Regions from separate parts of the Paenibacillus sp. FSL F4-0100 genome, predicted to be linked through region 2. Evidence: predicted binding sites of a transcription regulator. Region 2 holds the regulator's gene; each other region holds the start of a gene.
What was found. Region 2 encodes Rex, which represses fermentation and respiration genes when NADH is low (regulators of the CRP and FNR family bind a similar motif). Its sites were predicted from a motif close to TTGTGAAATATTTCACAA; they were not measured.

Region 1 (5,264 bases), 170 kb from region 2:
AAGATTTACCGAGCGTTTGGGAAGAGCTCGATATGCCGTCGGGTTATGCTTATGCCAAATCGCTGCGGACCGTGAAGACCTGTGTAGGTTCCCAATTTTGCCGTTTCGGTACGCAGGATTCGATGGGCATGGGGGCATTCCTCGAGGAGAAATTCGAAAGACTGGATTTCCCGGCGAAATTTAAATTGGCAGTCAACGGGTGTCCGCGAAACTGTGCCGAGTCGTGCACGAAAGATATCGGGATCGTTGGCAATGACGGTGGATGGGAAATATTCGTTGGAGGCAACGGCGGAACGAAGGCACGTCTGGCTGATTCGTTCTGCAAAGTGAAAACGGATGAAGAGCTGGTCGAAATCTGCGGAGCCTTGATGCAGTATTACCGTGAAACCGGCAAGTACCTGGAGAGAACATCGGAGTGGGTAGAGCGCTTGGGACTGGAACAAATCCGAGCGGTTATCCTGGACGATACCAAGCAGCGTAAGGAACTGGTGGAGAGAATCGAGCTTGCCTTGCAGCAAGTCGAGGATCCGTGGAAGAAAGTGCTGAACGACGAGAAGCTGCGCAATACGTTATTTGAGGATGCAAAACCGGTCAGCAGCAAATAAAAGAGGGAGGAATCTACTTCCTCTTGCCGCCTGAACATGGAGAGCTTTTCGCAGTATGGATGGGGATAGAAAAGAGAAGTGGAGGTCGAGTGTTATGGAAACTGGAAAATTTATTACGGTAGGGAATGAACATGATTTTCTGTCACAGCTCGGAAGGGTGGTCCAACTCGGAGATCGGGAGATTGCCGTCTTCCGGACTTCGGATCATCAATGGTTTGCGCTGGACAATCAAAGCCCTCATCCCAAAGGTGGGCCACTCTCGGAAGCCATCGTATCAGGGCACTACATCTATGATCCGTTATATGACTGGAAAATCGAGCTTTCAACCGGGCTCGTACAGGCTCCGGATAAGGGTCAGGTTCGTGTATACCCGATTCGCGCCGTGGACGGAAAGGTTGAGGTGGGTGTTTAAGGCCAGCAAACGCATAATAAACAGACGAAATCAAGGGGTGGTATCCCATGTTTAAAACAGATGTGGAAGCCGTTGTCAATGCCGCCGTCGGTAAAAAAGAGCAGATGAATCATAATCTGCTGCGCTATATGGTATCGGCTATGCTGGCCGGCGCGTATGTCGGCATAGGGATTGTATTAATCTTTAAGCTGGGGGCGCCGCTCGCAGCTGCCGGTTCACCCTTCCAATCCCTCGTCATGGGAGCTGCATTCGGGATCGCGCTCACGTTGGTGGTGTTCGCCGGGTCAGAGCTGTTTACCGGAAATCACATGTTTTTTACGATAAGCACATTATCCGGACGAACGACGATGGGGGATACGCTGAAAAACTGGGTACTCGTGTTTATCGGCAATCTGGCTGGAGCGATTCTGCTCAGCTATCTGGTGTATGCTTCCGGCCTGTTCAAAGGCCTGCCGCCGGACCATCTCATCTTCACGGCTGCTGCCAAGAAAATGAATGATCCGTTTATGGAGCTGTTCTTCAGAGGCATCTTGTGTAACTGGCTTGTCTGTCTGGCCTTGTGGATGGGAATTCGGGCCAAGGGAGAAACGACAAAGCTGATCTTAATATGGTGGTGTCTGTTTGCCTTCATTGCAACAGGGTACGAGCATAGCGTAGCTAATATGACACTTCTGACACTCGCGACGATATTACCGGGGCATCCCGAGACCATTTCCATTAGTGGATGGATCAGCAACATGGTGCCGGTCACGCTGGGGAACATCCTTGGCGGCGGATTGTTTGTAGGGATGGCTTATTGGTTTATCTCGTCGGGAAAAGGGAGCAAGCAAAAGTAGGTTTTGTAGGCGACATCGATGAGAAGGAGCAGTTCCGTAAGCAGGTTTGCTCACTTGATAGACAGCCGAAAAGAAGCGGTCAACCAAACGGTTGACCGCTTCTTTAACGATATACGAACGAGATGTTTTGGAGGCTTCGCCTCCAAGCTAAGCAGATGAAGTGGAACCTAATGAGTAAACAAAGAAACCGTTCCATTGGTAAATGGTGAGTTGTCCTTCCATTTACTAAGAAACGGTTTCTTTTCGTGTACCTTGTCTTCCAAATCCTTTACCGATGTTCCACCAGGTCAATCGCACCAAGCACAATATGAGCCAGTCCGAAGCCGAGAATACCGGTTGCGGCAAGTTTATACTTGCTGCCAAGCAGAGCGGCACCCGAAGCAGAAACCACAGTTCCAAGAACAGCAGGAATCAATCCTTCACGCATGCTGAGCACTCCCTTTAATTTGGTTTGGAAAGACAAGGTTTATTGTAAGCAGATGACTGTATATTATGCACAGAAGGGAGCAGGCCGATTAAATCCGGCAGATTTCGTTCGGACACAGCTCGCAATGGCAGATTTCCTGCAGCATCGGAAGATCTTTAATGACAATCATTCCGCCGGCATATTCGATGGCATCTTTTTTGCGTAAGTCACTCAGCATCCGGTTCACGCTTTCGCGGGTTGCCCCAATCATGTTCGACAGATCGGTGTGGGTAATCTTCTTGTTGATGAGAATGGTATCATCCGCTTGATGCTGTCCGTAGGTGTTGCTCAGACGGATCAGTGTCGATGTTAAAGCACCGGGCTTACCGTACATCATGAGATCCCGGAATTTGGTCTGGGTGATGCGGTGGTGGATGCCCATCCACTTCATAAAATCAATGGCAAAGTCGCAATGCTGACAGATCAGCAGCTCCAGATCCTTGTGCTCAATGACACCGACAACACTATCCTCAAGCACCTCTGCCGAGAAACTGTGATTGTTGCTGAAGAATGGATCGGCTTGCCCGACCATGTCTCCTGGATGGTACATATATAGAATCAGCTCTTTGCCTTCATCAGTCGATTTAGTTAATTTAATTCTTCCTTGTTTAACGTAGTACAGCTTGTCGGCGAAGTCACCTTCCCAGAACAAATGGGATCCTTCAGGGAGTACCCTTTCCTTCATGCTGACCAGCAGACGGTTGCGGTTTTGTTCCGAGAAGCACTGCGTGTTCCCTAAGTTTTCGATTTCCATTACATGGTCTACAGTAGTTTTCATGTTGGTATCCCCTAACATCCTAAAATTTGATCTGTTTAATCTTTAAATACATTATAACGTGAAAACATTCACTTTTGGGGGAGAATAAGAGGGAAATCGTGGCGAATTTTCAAACTTTGTGATCTCTTTCACTTAAAAGGAGGGAAAGACAGGCATAAATTACACAGAAAAGAAAAATATTTATATTGTGAAATATTTCACATGAATTTAGAGAAGGCTGTGTTACGATCAAAGCGTAGACGAGAAAGAAACATGAACCATGGGAGGATGAGAGATATGGCTGTGAGCAAAGGAACGGTTGAAGTTAAAGGACAAACAGCATCGGAGTACATTCAAGGGCTGATTGACAAGGCGAATCGAGCCAAAGAAAAGTTTATGGAATTGAATCAGGAGCAGGTCGACGGGATTGTACAGGCGATGGCCATGGCAGGCCTTGAGAAGCACATGCAACTGGCGAAGATGGCGGTTGAGGAAACGGGACGGGGCGTGTACGAAGACAAGATTATCAAGAACCTGTTCGCCACAGAGTATATCCACAACAGCATCAAGTACGACAAAACGGTGGGTATTATTGAAGACAACGCCTATGACAGCTTTCAAAAAATAGCAGAGCCGATCGGGATTATCATGGGGATAACACCGGTAACCAATCCGACCTCCACAACCATATTCAAGGCGCTGATCTCCATTAAAACGAGAAACCCGATCATCTTCGGATTCCATCCATCCGCGCAGGCATGCAGCCGGGAAGCCGCGCTGATACTGCGGGATGCCGCCGTGAAACAAGGTGCTCCTGCCGATTGCATCCAGTGGATCGAAGCTCCTTCCATGGATAAAACCAATGCACTCATGAATCATCCTGACGTCGCCTGCATTCTGGCCACGGGCGGTTCGGCAATGGTCAAAGCGGCATACAGCTGCGGCAAGCCGGCCCTCGGCGTAGGACCAGGTAACGTGCCTTGCTTTATAGAGAAGAGCGCGGATCTGGATCAAGCAGTGAACGATTTGATTTTATCGAAGACCTTTGATAACGGCATGATCTGCGCTTCCGAGCAGGCTGTCATTATCGAAGAGCCTATCTATCATACAGTGAAGAAAAAAATGATTGCCAGCGGATGTTATTTCGTCAACAAGGAAGAGCTGGCGAAACTGACTGCGCATGCGATGGTATCGGAGAAATGTGCGGTTAATCCGTCCATTGTCGGAAAGCCGGCAGCTAAGATTGCCGAGGCTTGCGGTTTCGAGGTACCGGAAAGCACCAAGATCCTGATCGCCGAGCTGGAAGGGGTCGGTCCGGCTTACCCGCTGTCCGCCGAGAAACTGAGTCCGGTTCTGGCCTGCTATAAGGTGAAGGATGCCGAGGAAGGCATAACACGCGCTGAAGAGATGGTTGCTTTTGGCGGCATGGGCCACTCGTCGGTGATCCACTCGCACAATGAGGACATTATTATGAAATTCTCGGATCGGATGAAAACCTGCCGCATCCTGGTGAACCAGCCTTCTTCGCAAGGCGGTATCGGGGATATCTACAACACGAACCTGCCATCGCTGACGCTGGGTTGCGGCTCGTATGGACGTAATTCCACTTCGTCGAACGTGACGGCTGTCAATCTAATCAACGTGAAAAGGGTGAACCGCAGAACCGTGAATATGCAGTGGTTTAAAGTACCGGACAAAATTTACTTTGAAAAAGGCTCCACGCAGTATCTTGCGAAAATGCCGGAAATCACCCGTGTTGCGATCGTTACCGACCCCATGATGGTGAAGCTGGGTTATGTGGAGCGGGTAGAGCATTATCTGCGTCAGCGCAGAGTGCCAGTGGCCATCGAGGTCTTCTCGGAGGTCGAGCCGGATCCTTCAACAACGACAGTAGAACGCGGAACGGAGATGCTTGCTAGGTTCCAGCCGGACTGCATTATCGCCCTCGGCGGCGGATCGCCAATGGATGCAGCGAAAGCGATGTGGCTGTTCTATGAATACCCGGATACGGACTTTAACAATCTGAAGCAAAAATTTATGGATATCCGCAAGCGGGTCTATAAATATCCGAAGCTTGGACGGAAAGCGAAATTCGTTGCCATTCCAACAACGTCGGGAACCGGCTCGGAAGTGACTTCGTTTGCCGTCATCACGGACAAAGGGCTAGGGAATACCAAGTACCCGCTGG
Region 2 (5,264 bases):
ATTTTTCGGTGGTCCATACGTTGACTCGTATGTACAAAGACAGCCGCAGCGGTCAGCTTCCGGCTCTTCGCCAGCTGCTGCAAGCATCATCGCATGAGAAGGCTGTCGAGTGGTCCTCCATCATAGACCGGATTTATCCGGATCTGATCACCGCAAAAGAGAATTGGGACCGGCTCAGCGATCAATTGTTCGGACTGCTTCCGGAACGCGGAGACGCGACTCCGGGGGATGCCGGTCAATTCTCGCTTCGCTTATCGCCTCTGAAGAAGCCGAAGGATTGGGATTCGCTGGCCGAGTTGGAGCATCAAATTCATGTGACGCTGGGCGATGTCGTTCGCAAGGGTGACAAGCTGATCGCCGAGATGAAGGAAGATCTGGACGACTACAGCGCGGACAGTTTGTTAACAGACCTATCGGGTCTGTTTAAGGACCTGGCCGCACACCGCGAGGACCTGAGGTCCTTCATGGCTCTGAATGATGAAGGCACGGTATACTGGATGGAGGCTAACGGGAATTTTCGCGGCAAATCGCTGCAGCTTTATGCAGTGCCTGTCGATGTTAGCACCCACTTGAAGGAATTGTTTTTTGACAAGAAACAAAGCGTGATCCTGACATCGGCGACCTTGTCGGTGGATAAATCGTTTCAGTTCATGATCGAGAACTTGGGTCTTCAGGAAGCGGCAGATAGCGGCAACCTGAACACGGTTCTGCTGCCGTCCCCGTTTAATTACAGGGAGCAGGCCCTCCTTGTCGTGCCGCGCGATTTTCCGAGCGTGAAGGGCTCGGTCGGGGATGCACTCTTTGTGAATACACTTGTGCAATCATTGGCCGATACGGCAATCGCTACGCATGGCCGCATGCTTGTGCTGTTCACTTCGTACCGCATGCTGCGTCAGGTTCACGAGCCGTTGAAGGAGGCGCTGGCATCCAGCGATATTACGGTACTGGGACAAGGGATGGACGGAACCAGCCGTACCAAGTTAATCCGGAGATTCCAGGATAGCAGCGCTTCGGTCCTGCTGGGTACGAGCTCCTTCTGGGAAGGGGTAGACATACCTGGTGAGGCGCTCACTTGCCTCGCGATCGTCCGGCTGCCGTTCCAGCCGCCGAATCATCCCTTGGTCGAAGCCAAGAGCGAATTGCTGCAGCAGCAGAAGAAGAACCCGTTCATGAAACTTTCGGTTCCGCAAGCGGTCATTCGCTTCAAACAGGGATTTGGCCGACTGGTGCGGACCGCGCAAGATAAGGGGATTGTCATTGTCTACGATACCCGGGTCATTGAATCCTATTACGGGAAATATTTCTTATATTCTTTGCCGGGGCCGAAGATGGAGCACATGCCGACAGAGGGGATCGTTCCCCGAATTTCGGAATGGCTGCAGGAAGAGGCAGGCATAGAGAACCAAGCTGAATAAAAGTGAAACAATGAACGAAATGATCTGTCACAAAAAAATGTAGTTATTAACCTATTATTAGGGGGAGCATGAATGAAATCGGAAAAAATTTCGGAAGCCGTGGTCCGCAGATTGCCTGTATACTTGCGCTATTTGAATGAGCTTCAGAAAAGGGAGGTCTCCACGGTTTCCTCCCAGGAACTGGGACAAAAACTGGACCTCAATCCTGCTCAAATTCGTAAGGACCTAGCGTATTTCGGTGATTTTGGACGGAAAGGGATCGGATATGACGTATCTTATCTGATCGAGAAAATTCGCCAGATTCTAAAGCTGGACCAGAAGATCAATGTCGCATTGATTGGGGCCGGTAATCTTGGACATGCATTATCGAATTACAATGCATTTCTAAAGGACAATATGAAGATTGTGGCGGTTTTCGATTCGTATTCTCCCAAAGTTGGTATGAAAATTAACAATTTGGTCGTACAGCCGATGGAGGAACTGGAGAAGACGGTTCATGAGTACGGCATTCGTATCGGGATAATCACCGTTCCGGATTTTGAAGCGCAGAATGTAGCCAATCAGCTTATCGCCGCAGGCATCGAGGCTATCCTGAATTTTGCGCCAACCATCCTGAAAGCCCCATCCCATATCCGGATTCATACGGCTGATTTCACTACGGATTTGCAGAGTTTGGCCTATTATTTGGATAACGGCAAGGAGGATGCAGCACATGACGACAACGAAGTGGATGGTTAAGAACGGAACGTTTGCGGTACTAGAGGAAGGGAGATCCGTGCTACGCGGATATATGGTTGTGGAGAATGACCGGATAACCTATCTGGGTGAAGAAGAGCCAACCGTCCAAGAGGGAATAGAAGTTATCGATGGAACTCATCTGTTTTTCCTACCGGGGTTAGTGAACACGCACGGACATGCGGCGATGTCCCTGCTCCGCGGTTATGGCGACGATCTGGCACTGCAGGTATGGCTTCAGGAAAAAATGTGGCCTATGGAAGCCAAATTCACGGCCGACGATGTATACTGGGGAACCGCACTCTCCGTGCTGGAGATGATCAAAGGCGGAACCACGACATTTGTGGATATGTATGATCATATGGATCAGGTTGCCAAGGTTGTGCAGGACTCAGGAATGCGCGGCGTTCTAATGCGCGGCGTCATCGGATTATGTCCGCCTGAGGTGCAGCAGCAGAAGCTGGATGAGGCGGTGGCATTCGCGAAAGACTGGCATGGCAAGGCTGACGGGAGAATTACGACGATGATTTCACCGCATGCACCTTATACGTGCCCCCCGGATTTCATCGAAAAATTCGTTCAGGCATCGCATGATTTGAATCTGCCTTTGCATACGCATATGTCCGAAACGGAAACGGAAGTAGCTCAGAATGTAAAAGACTACGGACTTCGCCCTGTTGCCCATTTGGAGAAGCTTGGCATGTTCTCCCGGCCAACGCTGCTTGCGCATGCCGTCCATCTGACCGATGAAGAAATCGAAATCCTGGCCAAGCATCAAGTTATGGTGTCGCATAATCCAGGAAGCAATTTGAAGCTTGCCAGCGGCATTGCACGCGTGCCTGCACTGCTGAAAGCTGGGGTCACCGTGTCATTGGGTACCGATGGACCTGCGAGCAATAATAATCTGGATATGTTTGAAGAGATGCGACTGGCTGCACTGATCCATAAAGGTGTAAGTGGGGACCCAACAGCCATTCCAGCATCCGAAGCGCTTCGGATGGGAACAGAGTATGGAGCCCGATCGGCGTTCCTTGAGGATATCGGCACACTTGCGGTAGGAATGAAAGCAGATATGATCGCACTGAACACGGATCAAGCGCACTTCCTTCCACGGACCGATTATATTTCACACGCTATCTACTCAGCCAGTGCGAAGGATGTAGAGCATGTATGGGTTGACGGCAAGCAGGTAGTGAAGAATGGCGCGAGTCTTACCCTCGATGAGGAACGTATCCGCCGGGAAGCGCAGCGTGCATTTGAGCGTCTTACAACCCTCTAGGGAATAATCAAGGGGAGCGAGGAAGACGGATTTGAAGAAAAAAACGAAGTGGATTTTGCTGAGTGTGTCCAGCGTGCTGCTGTTGCTGCTTGGTTTACAGCTCTATTATTCATATGTTATGAAAGATACTTGGAATGAAGAAAGAATGGCAATTGTTGCCGCGAAGCAGCATGGCCAATTGGTTACGTCCGGGAAGACCTATAAATCGGTGTGGGGCGAGGATAATAACTATTGGGTGGTAAGCGGGAAGGATCAAGACAATCAAGATCGTATGGTATGGGTGAAATTTACGGATGACAACGTACCTGTTGAAGGTGCTGACGCTGTCCAGTCCGTTTTATTGAAAACGGGAATGTCAGAAGCCCAGATGCGGGATCAGATCTATAACGAATTGCCTGGAGTGGAAATTAAGCGGTTGCTGCCTGGAATGTATGAGGGCGAGTATGCATGGCAGCTGCAGTATGAACACAACGGTCAGCGCGGCTATCGGTTTTATCGTTTTCAAGATGGTAACACTATCGGAAATGACATTATTCTTCCAAATCAATAAAAATACAGAAAGAGAGGCGCCCTTTAAAATCCATAGGGTGCCTCTCTTTTTCTCCAACATGTAAGCGCATTCAGAAAAAATATGGAAAAACTGTTCTAAATATTTTCACAGACATGCATGAAAAAGTATATAAGATGTGATATACTCGTACTTGTACAAAACGAGCATATAAATTACATGCATCGCAATATATCGTTGTTATATGTACTATTGTGTCACAAAATGATAGACAAAATTTCATATAGGAAATGAAGGAGGAACTTCATGAAACTACGCATTGTACCTATCATGCTGACTGTCGTGATCTCAGCATCGGTTCTCTTTGGCGGATGGTTTCTGTATCGGCAGATGGCTTTGCAAAATCCGCTGGCAAATGTTGTGTCGCAATATGACGGCGTGAAGGATTCTCATATAGATATTAAACAGAATACCGTTACTTTGAATCTCGATTTGGCTCCAGATACAAATTTACAAGGTTTGGTTCAGCATATTAAGAAGGAAGGCAAGTCTGTGATTGGCAAGCGGGAATTGAAAATCCAGGTGGAGGACCATTCCTCGGAAGCACTGGATCAATGGTGGGAGAAGGCCATGCTCTCAGTCGCCGAAGCAATGGATAATAAGCAGTATACTGATATTCAATCATCGCTCGAGCAGCTTGCTGCCCAGTCTCCGAATTTGAAAGCAAAAGCAACCATCGATGACACCAATGTCTATGTCAGCTTGTCAGACGGCAAGTCTGGTAAATTTATAATCTTGCCGCGTCAGCCTGGCAGCATGGAGGTGTGGAATCATGCCTAAATTAGCTAAAGAAATCATGTTAGGCTTTATTCCCGTATTACTGGTATTCCTTGTATTTGTCGGTGTGAACATCGTGCCCTTGCTCATCGCTGCAGGACTTGTAGGCGGCTTGTTGTTTATCGCTAAAATGAAAGGCGGTATTGCTGTAGGCGCAGGGAATGAGCGCAAGCGGAAAAAGAGCGGACCTGCCAAGCTGACGTTCGAAGAAATCGGCGGGCAGGATAATGCTAAACAAGAACTGCGAGAAGCATTGGATTTTCTGATTCGTCATGAAGACATTAAGAAATTCGGCATTCGTCCATTGAAAGGCATTCTCCTAACCGGGCCTCCGGGAACAGGGAAGACGTTGATGGCGAAAGCCGCTGCCCATTATACGGATTCGATCTTTGTTGCTGCATCCGGCAGTGAATTTGTTGAGATGTACGTCGGTGTTGGTGCGGGGCGCATCCGGGATTTGTTTAAGGATGCCCGGAATCGTGCGACAAAA
Region 3 (5,264 bases), 1.2 Mb from region 2:
AACAATGTGCTATTCTATTTGTTTCCTTTCACATAATCCGCATCAAACAGAAAAAGTCTGAAGACTAAGATCAATGAAGGAACTAAGAGACACATACCACCGATAAACGCCACAACCAGTGCGAATCCCATAGACGAAGAAGTGACACTACTTTGAATGGTGATGTATGGATCAAGAATGTAAGGATATTGTCCAATGCCGTAAGCAAAAAAAGCACTGAAGAATTGCAGCATGATGCATATAAACGCCATCCCATAACGACCTCCTCGGTATAATAACCACATTGCAATCATGAAAAAGGCAACTGAGAGCGCGAGTAGCCACCATAAATCCATCATATTTTGGAAATGCCGCTCATTGTGTTGACCCAAGAAAATAAATGCTGTCAGTGCGATAACGATTGTAGGCGTGCTCCAAAAAAGCGCATAGGTTCGCATCAATTTCAATGCAGCATGATCTTCAGCACGCGAAGCGTAAAAAGCCAGAAAAGCAGCGCTAATGAATAAAACAGATACGATGGCCAGTCCAACGATGCTCCAAGACAGTGGACTGCTCAAGAGTGCCCAGTAATCCAACGAGGCCGTCTCTCCTTGTTTCAAGATAAATCCGCCTTCGGATAATGTCAGCGCCACTGACAATGAAGCAGGAATAAGCACTCCGGTTGCTCCATACAGAAACAGATAAACAATATTATTTTTGGAGCCATAATTTTCAAATGCATAGAATGAACCGCGTAAAGCGAGCAAAATGACCGCAAGACTTCCTGGGACAAGCATGGCTGATCCATAATAATAGGAGGTTTCCGGGAAAAAGCCGATCATGCCAATGTAGAAAAAAACGAAAAATACATTCGTGATTTCCCAAACTGGCGATAAGTAACGAGAAATCAGTTTATTGATTACATGGTCCTGTTTGGTTAAACGAGCATAAAAGGCAAAGAAACCTGCGCCAAAATCAATGGAAGCGATTATGATATATCCGTACAAAAACAACCAGAGCACTGAAATTCCAATCAATTCGTAATTCATCATGTGTGCTCACCCTTCAATGTTGATTTGTCGCTTGCATGCTGCGTCCACGTCTCCATCTCAACTTCAGCCGGATTATTATTGAACATGCGACGAAGCACAAGAACACTAACGGTTCCCAATACAATGTATAGTAGAAGGAAAAAGAAAAAAAGGATCCTGACGCTTGGGGATGTCGTAGCCGCTTCCTCTACACGCATATATCCTCGGATAATCCAGGGTTGCCTGCCGAGTTCTGCGTAAAACCACCCCAGTTCAACTCCTAAAAAAGCAAGCGGTGCTCCTAATGCAATCATTCGCAGCATCCACTTGTTGAGTTCGTTACGCTTTTTCCAAAGTACAAATAGGAAATACAGAAAGGAAATGCCTAATAATAAAAATCCAATGATTGCCATTAAATCGAAAAAATAATGAACCACGAGTGATGGTTGTTCGTCGATAGGAAACTCATTAAGACCCGTTACTTCTGCATTGAAATCTCCAAAAGCCAAGAAACTTAGAAATTTGGGAAGGTGGAGTGCTCCTATAATTTCATGCTCAACATTAAGCCACCCTAAAAATATCAAATCTGCGCCGCTTTCAGTTTCAAAATGCCATTCGGCTGCTGCGAGTTTTTCAGGTTGATGTTCGGCCAAAAACTTAGCTGATACGTCTCCGGCTAAGGTGTTTACTAAACTGAACACCAAAACGACAGCCATCATCAGCTTTAATGCTTTTTTGTGGTATGCTGAAACCCCTTTTCGAAGTATTGCAAATGCTGCAACACCTGCCAGGAGAGCAGCTCCTGTTAGATAGGCCGAACTTAATACATGAAACACCTTGGAGAATGTTGCCGTACTCAGCATTGCTTGAACGGGGTCAACGGCTGTGAATAGTCCTCCTTCAAACGTAAATCCCCCTGGTTGATTCATAAATCCGTTTACCGTCGTGATAAATACTGCTGACATCCCTGCACCGACGACAATAGGAATCGTTAGTAACCAATGCATCATCGGGTTTTTAAACCGTTCCCACGTGTACAGGTAAATCCCTAGGAAAATGGCTTCAAAAAAGAAGGCGAACACTTCCATAAACAATGGGAGCGCAATAACATTTCCCGCAAGTTTCATGAAATTGGGCCATACCAAGGAGAGTTGTAACGAAATTGCTGTTCCTGTGACTACGCCTACTGCAACAGAGATAATGAACCCTCGTGACCACCTCTTTGCCATTAGAATATAGTGAAGATCTTTCTTACGAATACCGATAAACTCGGCGAGTGAAATCATTAATGGGATACCCACGCCAAGTGTCGCGAAAATAGCGTGGAATCCTAGTGTCATTCCAGTCACCAGTTTACTCCATAGTACCGTATCGATTCCCATATTTACTTCCTCCCTCCAACGCTGTTCCTGTCTACAAAATGAAAAATTAAAACAACAGGTTTAGACGTAAAACTTTACGACCTTCGGGGGCTAACATATGCTCTGCTCCTTCGTGAATAAAAAGAGAACTTTTTCACATAATAAGTTGGCATTTCCCCAAATTTGTGAGAAATGCAGTTGAAATATTACAAAACCTGATATTTAAAATTTATTATATATTCGACGTTTAGCCTTGCAATCGTGGTCACGCCTTCTCCTCTAAACGTTCAAGTAAAGATCAATTCTTTCTTACAACTCCGTGAAAAATATAAAAACCACCCGTTCGGGCTATTGCTTAAGACAGCTTATACTTAAATGAAACGATCCATCGAAAGTCAGAATTCTGAACTTGAGTTGTCATCGATGATGCCCAGCTCCATTCCGATGTGCCAGTACACCAGATTAACTGGTCTTTAAGCAGCATTGCTGCAAATAGGACGAGAAGATTTTTTTATTCATTAGCATGTGCTTGTTATCCCCATCCAACTTGCTGAGCAAAATCCCTCCCTCCAACAAGGAAAATGCAAATGATGCTAGCGCATCCACATCCAGATCCTCCCTAAACTCCCCAGCTTGAATGCCGTCACGAATAATACTTTTCATCATATCCAAGAAGGTATGCAGCCCTTGCCTTGCTCGACCACAAAGCTCCAAATGAGTATCGTCACTTTCTACAGCTGTATTCTGCATGGGACATCCGCCAATAAATGGTGGATCGTTGACGACATCCTCATAGACACGAAAAAAAGCAACCAACCTTCCTGACGCAGACTGCTCTTGATCGACCGCCTCAGAAAATTTTCTGGCGACCATACTGGCAGCATAATTGTAGGCTTCAAGCGCTATCTCGTCTTTACTGGCAAAATGTCGATAGATGCCCCCTTTCTTAATTCCGGTGTCGGCAATAATATCGTTTAGCGATGTACCGGCATATCCTCTCTGGTTAAAAATTTCAGCCGATTTCATAATGATATGTTCCCGTGTTCTGTCCCCTTTTTTCATGAGCTCCTCCGTATGAACCTTATTTTATTTCATTTGTTTTAAACGAATTATTCAATTCGGCCTTGCAATTCACTAATATCATGCTAATATAAAAAGTACCGATCGGTCTCTTTTCGCATTATACAACAAGCCATTCTAGAATGAAATAGCGCTGGGCCATTTTTATTTCATCACAGGCATTCGCTTGTTGGAATAAATAAAACTTATAGGGGGATTTTTCAATGACTGTAAAAGTAGGTATAAACGGTTTTGGACGAATCGGACGACTCGCTTTTCGCCGAATTCAAGATGTGGAAGGCGTCGAGGTTGTAGCGATTAACGACCTTACGAACGCTAAAATGTTAGCTCATCTGCTCAAATATGATACGACGCAAGGCACTTTTCACGGTGACATTGAAGTCCATGACGGAACCTTCAAAGTAAACGGCAAAGAGGTTAAGGTTTTGGCTAAGCGGAATCCTGAAGAGCTTACTTGGGGAGAGCTTGGCGTTGATATTGTTCTCGAATGTACAGGCTTCTTCACCACGAAAGAAAAGGCCGAGCTTCACCTGAAAGGCGGAGCGAAGAAAGTCGTCATTTCCGCCCCTGCTACAGGCGACATGAAAACGATCGTATACAACGTGAACCATGACACACTGGACGGAACGGAAACCGTCATTTCCGGCGCTTCTTGCACAACGGTCTCTCTAGCTCCCATGGCTAAAGCTCTGAACGATAAATTTGGAATTCAATCCGGGTTGATGACAACCGTTCACGCCTATACAGGCAACCAGAATACGCTTGATGCGCCAGATTCAAAAGGAAACTTCCGCGCAGCACGGGCTGCAGCAGAGAACATTGTTCCTTACTCCACCGGTGCTGCTAAAGCCATTGGCCTCGTTCTTCCTGAACTGAAGGGCAAACTTGATGGTGCATCTCAGCGTGTACCTGTGCCAACAGGCTCCGTAACAGAACTCGTAGCCGTTTTGAACACTAAGGTAACGGTTGAGGAAGTTAACGCCGCTATGAGAGAAGCATCAGATCCAGAAACATACGGATACACGGAGGACGAGATCGTATCTTCCGATGTTAGAGGAATGACATTCGGGTCTCTTTTTGATGCCACTCAAACAAAAGTTCTAACAGTTGGCGACCAGCAACTGGTGAAAACTGTAGCCTGGTACGATAATGAAATGTCTTACACCGCGCAACTGGTTAGAACATTAGAATATTTCGCGAAAATCGACAAGTAACATCGCTGCAATTCTTGATTCTAGCTGCAAGCGTTAAAGAGCAGGGGATTTCCGAATATTCTGCTGATCTTACAGCTGTACACGTTGACTGTATTGGCTATAATGAGCCCATCAACAATACAGCACTTGCCGAAAAAATGGATTAACGAAAGCAAGCATAACAAAGATAACGACCACATTATTGGAAGATGGTTTTATTGAGCGTATCCGTCTTAACGATAACAAGAAGGAAATCCATTTCAAATTAACGGCAAAAGCGCAGGAATTATATGTACTGCGCGGAAAGTTGCATAAGCAGGAGCAAGATCGGTACTTCCGATTTCTAGAACGTTACACTAGTGAAGAATTAAGTTTTATCAAGCGATTTATCAAGACATGATTGATGAACTAGAGGAAAGAATGATCGAGAGAAAGGCCAGTGATTAAGGAAATGCGAACAGTGAAGCTGATAGCACAGCCTCTATGAAAGGAGTCATAAAATGAGAGATTCTGAGGAATTGTTCGAAGAGGTAGACGATGTATTGAGAAAACTGCGTCCTTTTTTAATGCGCGATGGCGGGGATGCTGAATTGGTTGAGGTTAAGGATGGAGTGGCTAAA

Region 1: the regulator Rex is predicted to act here: its motif matches at 3,283-3,300, upstream of adhE (bifunctional acetaldehyde-CoA/alcohol dehydrogenase).
Region 3: the regulator Rex is predicted to act here: its motif matches at 2,514-2,531, upstream of MHH48_RS17760 (cytochrome ubiquinol oxidase subunit I).

The regions. Positions count from the first base shown of each region.
Region 1 is NZ_CP150303.1:2,523,462-2,528,725, forward strand. Features, by position in the region: gene nirB (nitrite reductase large subunit NirB) at 1-605, shown strand, start outside; gene nirD (nitrite reductase small subunit NirD) at 700-1,017, shown strand; gene MHH48_RS11115 (formate/nitrite transporter family protein) at 1,065-1,853, shown strand; gene MHH48_RS11120 (asparagine synthase) at 2,122-2,280, opposite strand; gene MHH48_RS11125 (Crp/Fnr family transcriptional regulator) at 2,369-3,097, opposite strand; gene adhE (bifunctional acetaldehyde-CoA/alcohol dehydrogenase) at 3,374-5,264, shown strand, end outside.
Region 2 is NZ_CP150303.1:2,693,005-2,698,268, forward strand. Features, by position in the region: gene dinG (ATP-dependent DNA helicase DinG) at 1-1,415, shown strand, start outside; gene MHH48_RS12025 (redox-sensing transcriptional repressor Rex) at 1,488-2,153, shown strand; gene MHH48_RS12030 (amidohydrolase) at 2,128-3,429, shown strand; gene MHH48_RS12035 (DUF5590 domain-containing protein) at 3,461-3,979, shown strand; gene MHH48_RS12040 (hypothetical protein) at 4,244-4,777, shown strand; gene MHH48_RS12045 (AAA family ATPase) at 4,770-5,264, shown strand, end outside.
Region 3 is NZ_CP150303.1:3,933,742-3,939,005, forward strand. Features, by position in the region: gene MHH48_RS17755 (cytochrome d ubiquinol oxidase subunit II) at 15-1,031, opposite strand; gene MHH48_RS17760 (cytochrome ubiquinol oxidase subunit I) at 1,028-2,392, opposite strand; gene MHH48_RS17765 (TetR/AcrR family transcriptional regulator) at 2,834-3,433, opposite strand; gene gap (type I glyceraldehyde-3-phosphate dehydrogenase) at 3,655-4,665, shown strand; gene MHH48_RS17775 (NifU family protein) at 5,145-5,264, shown strand, end outside.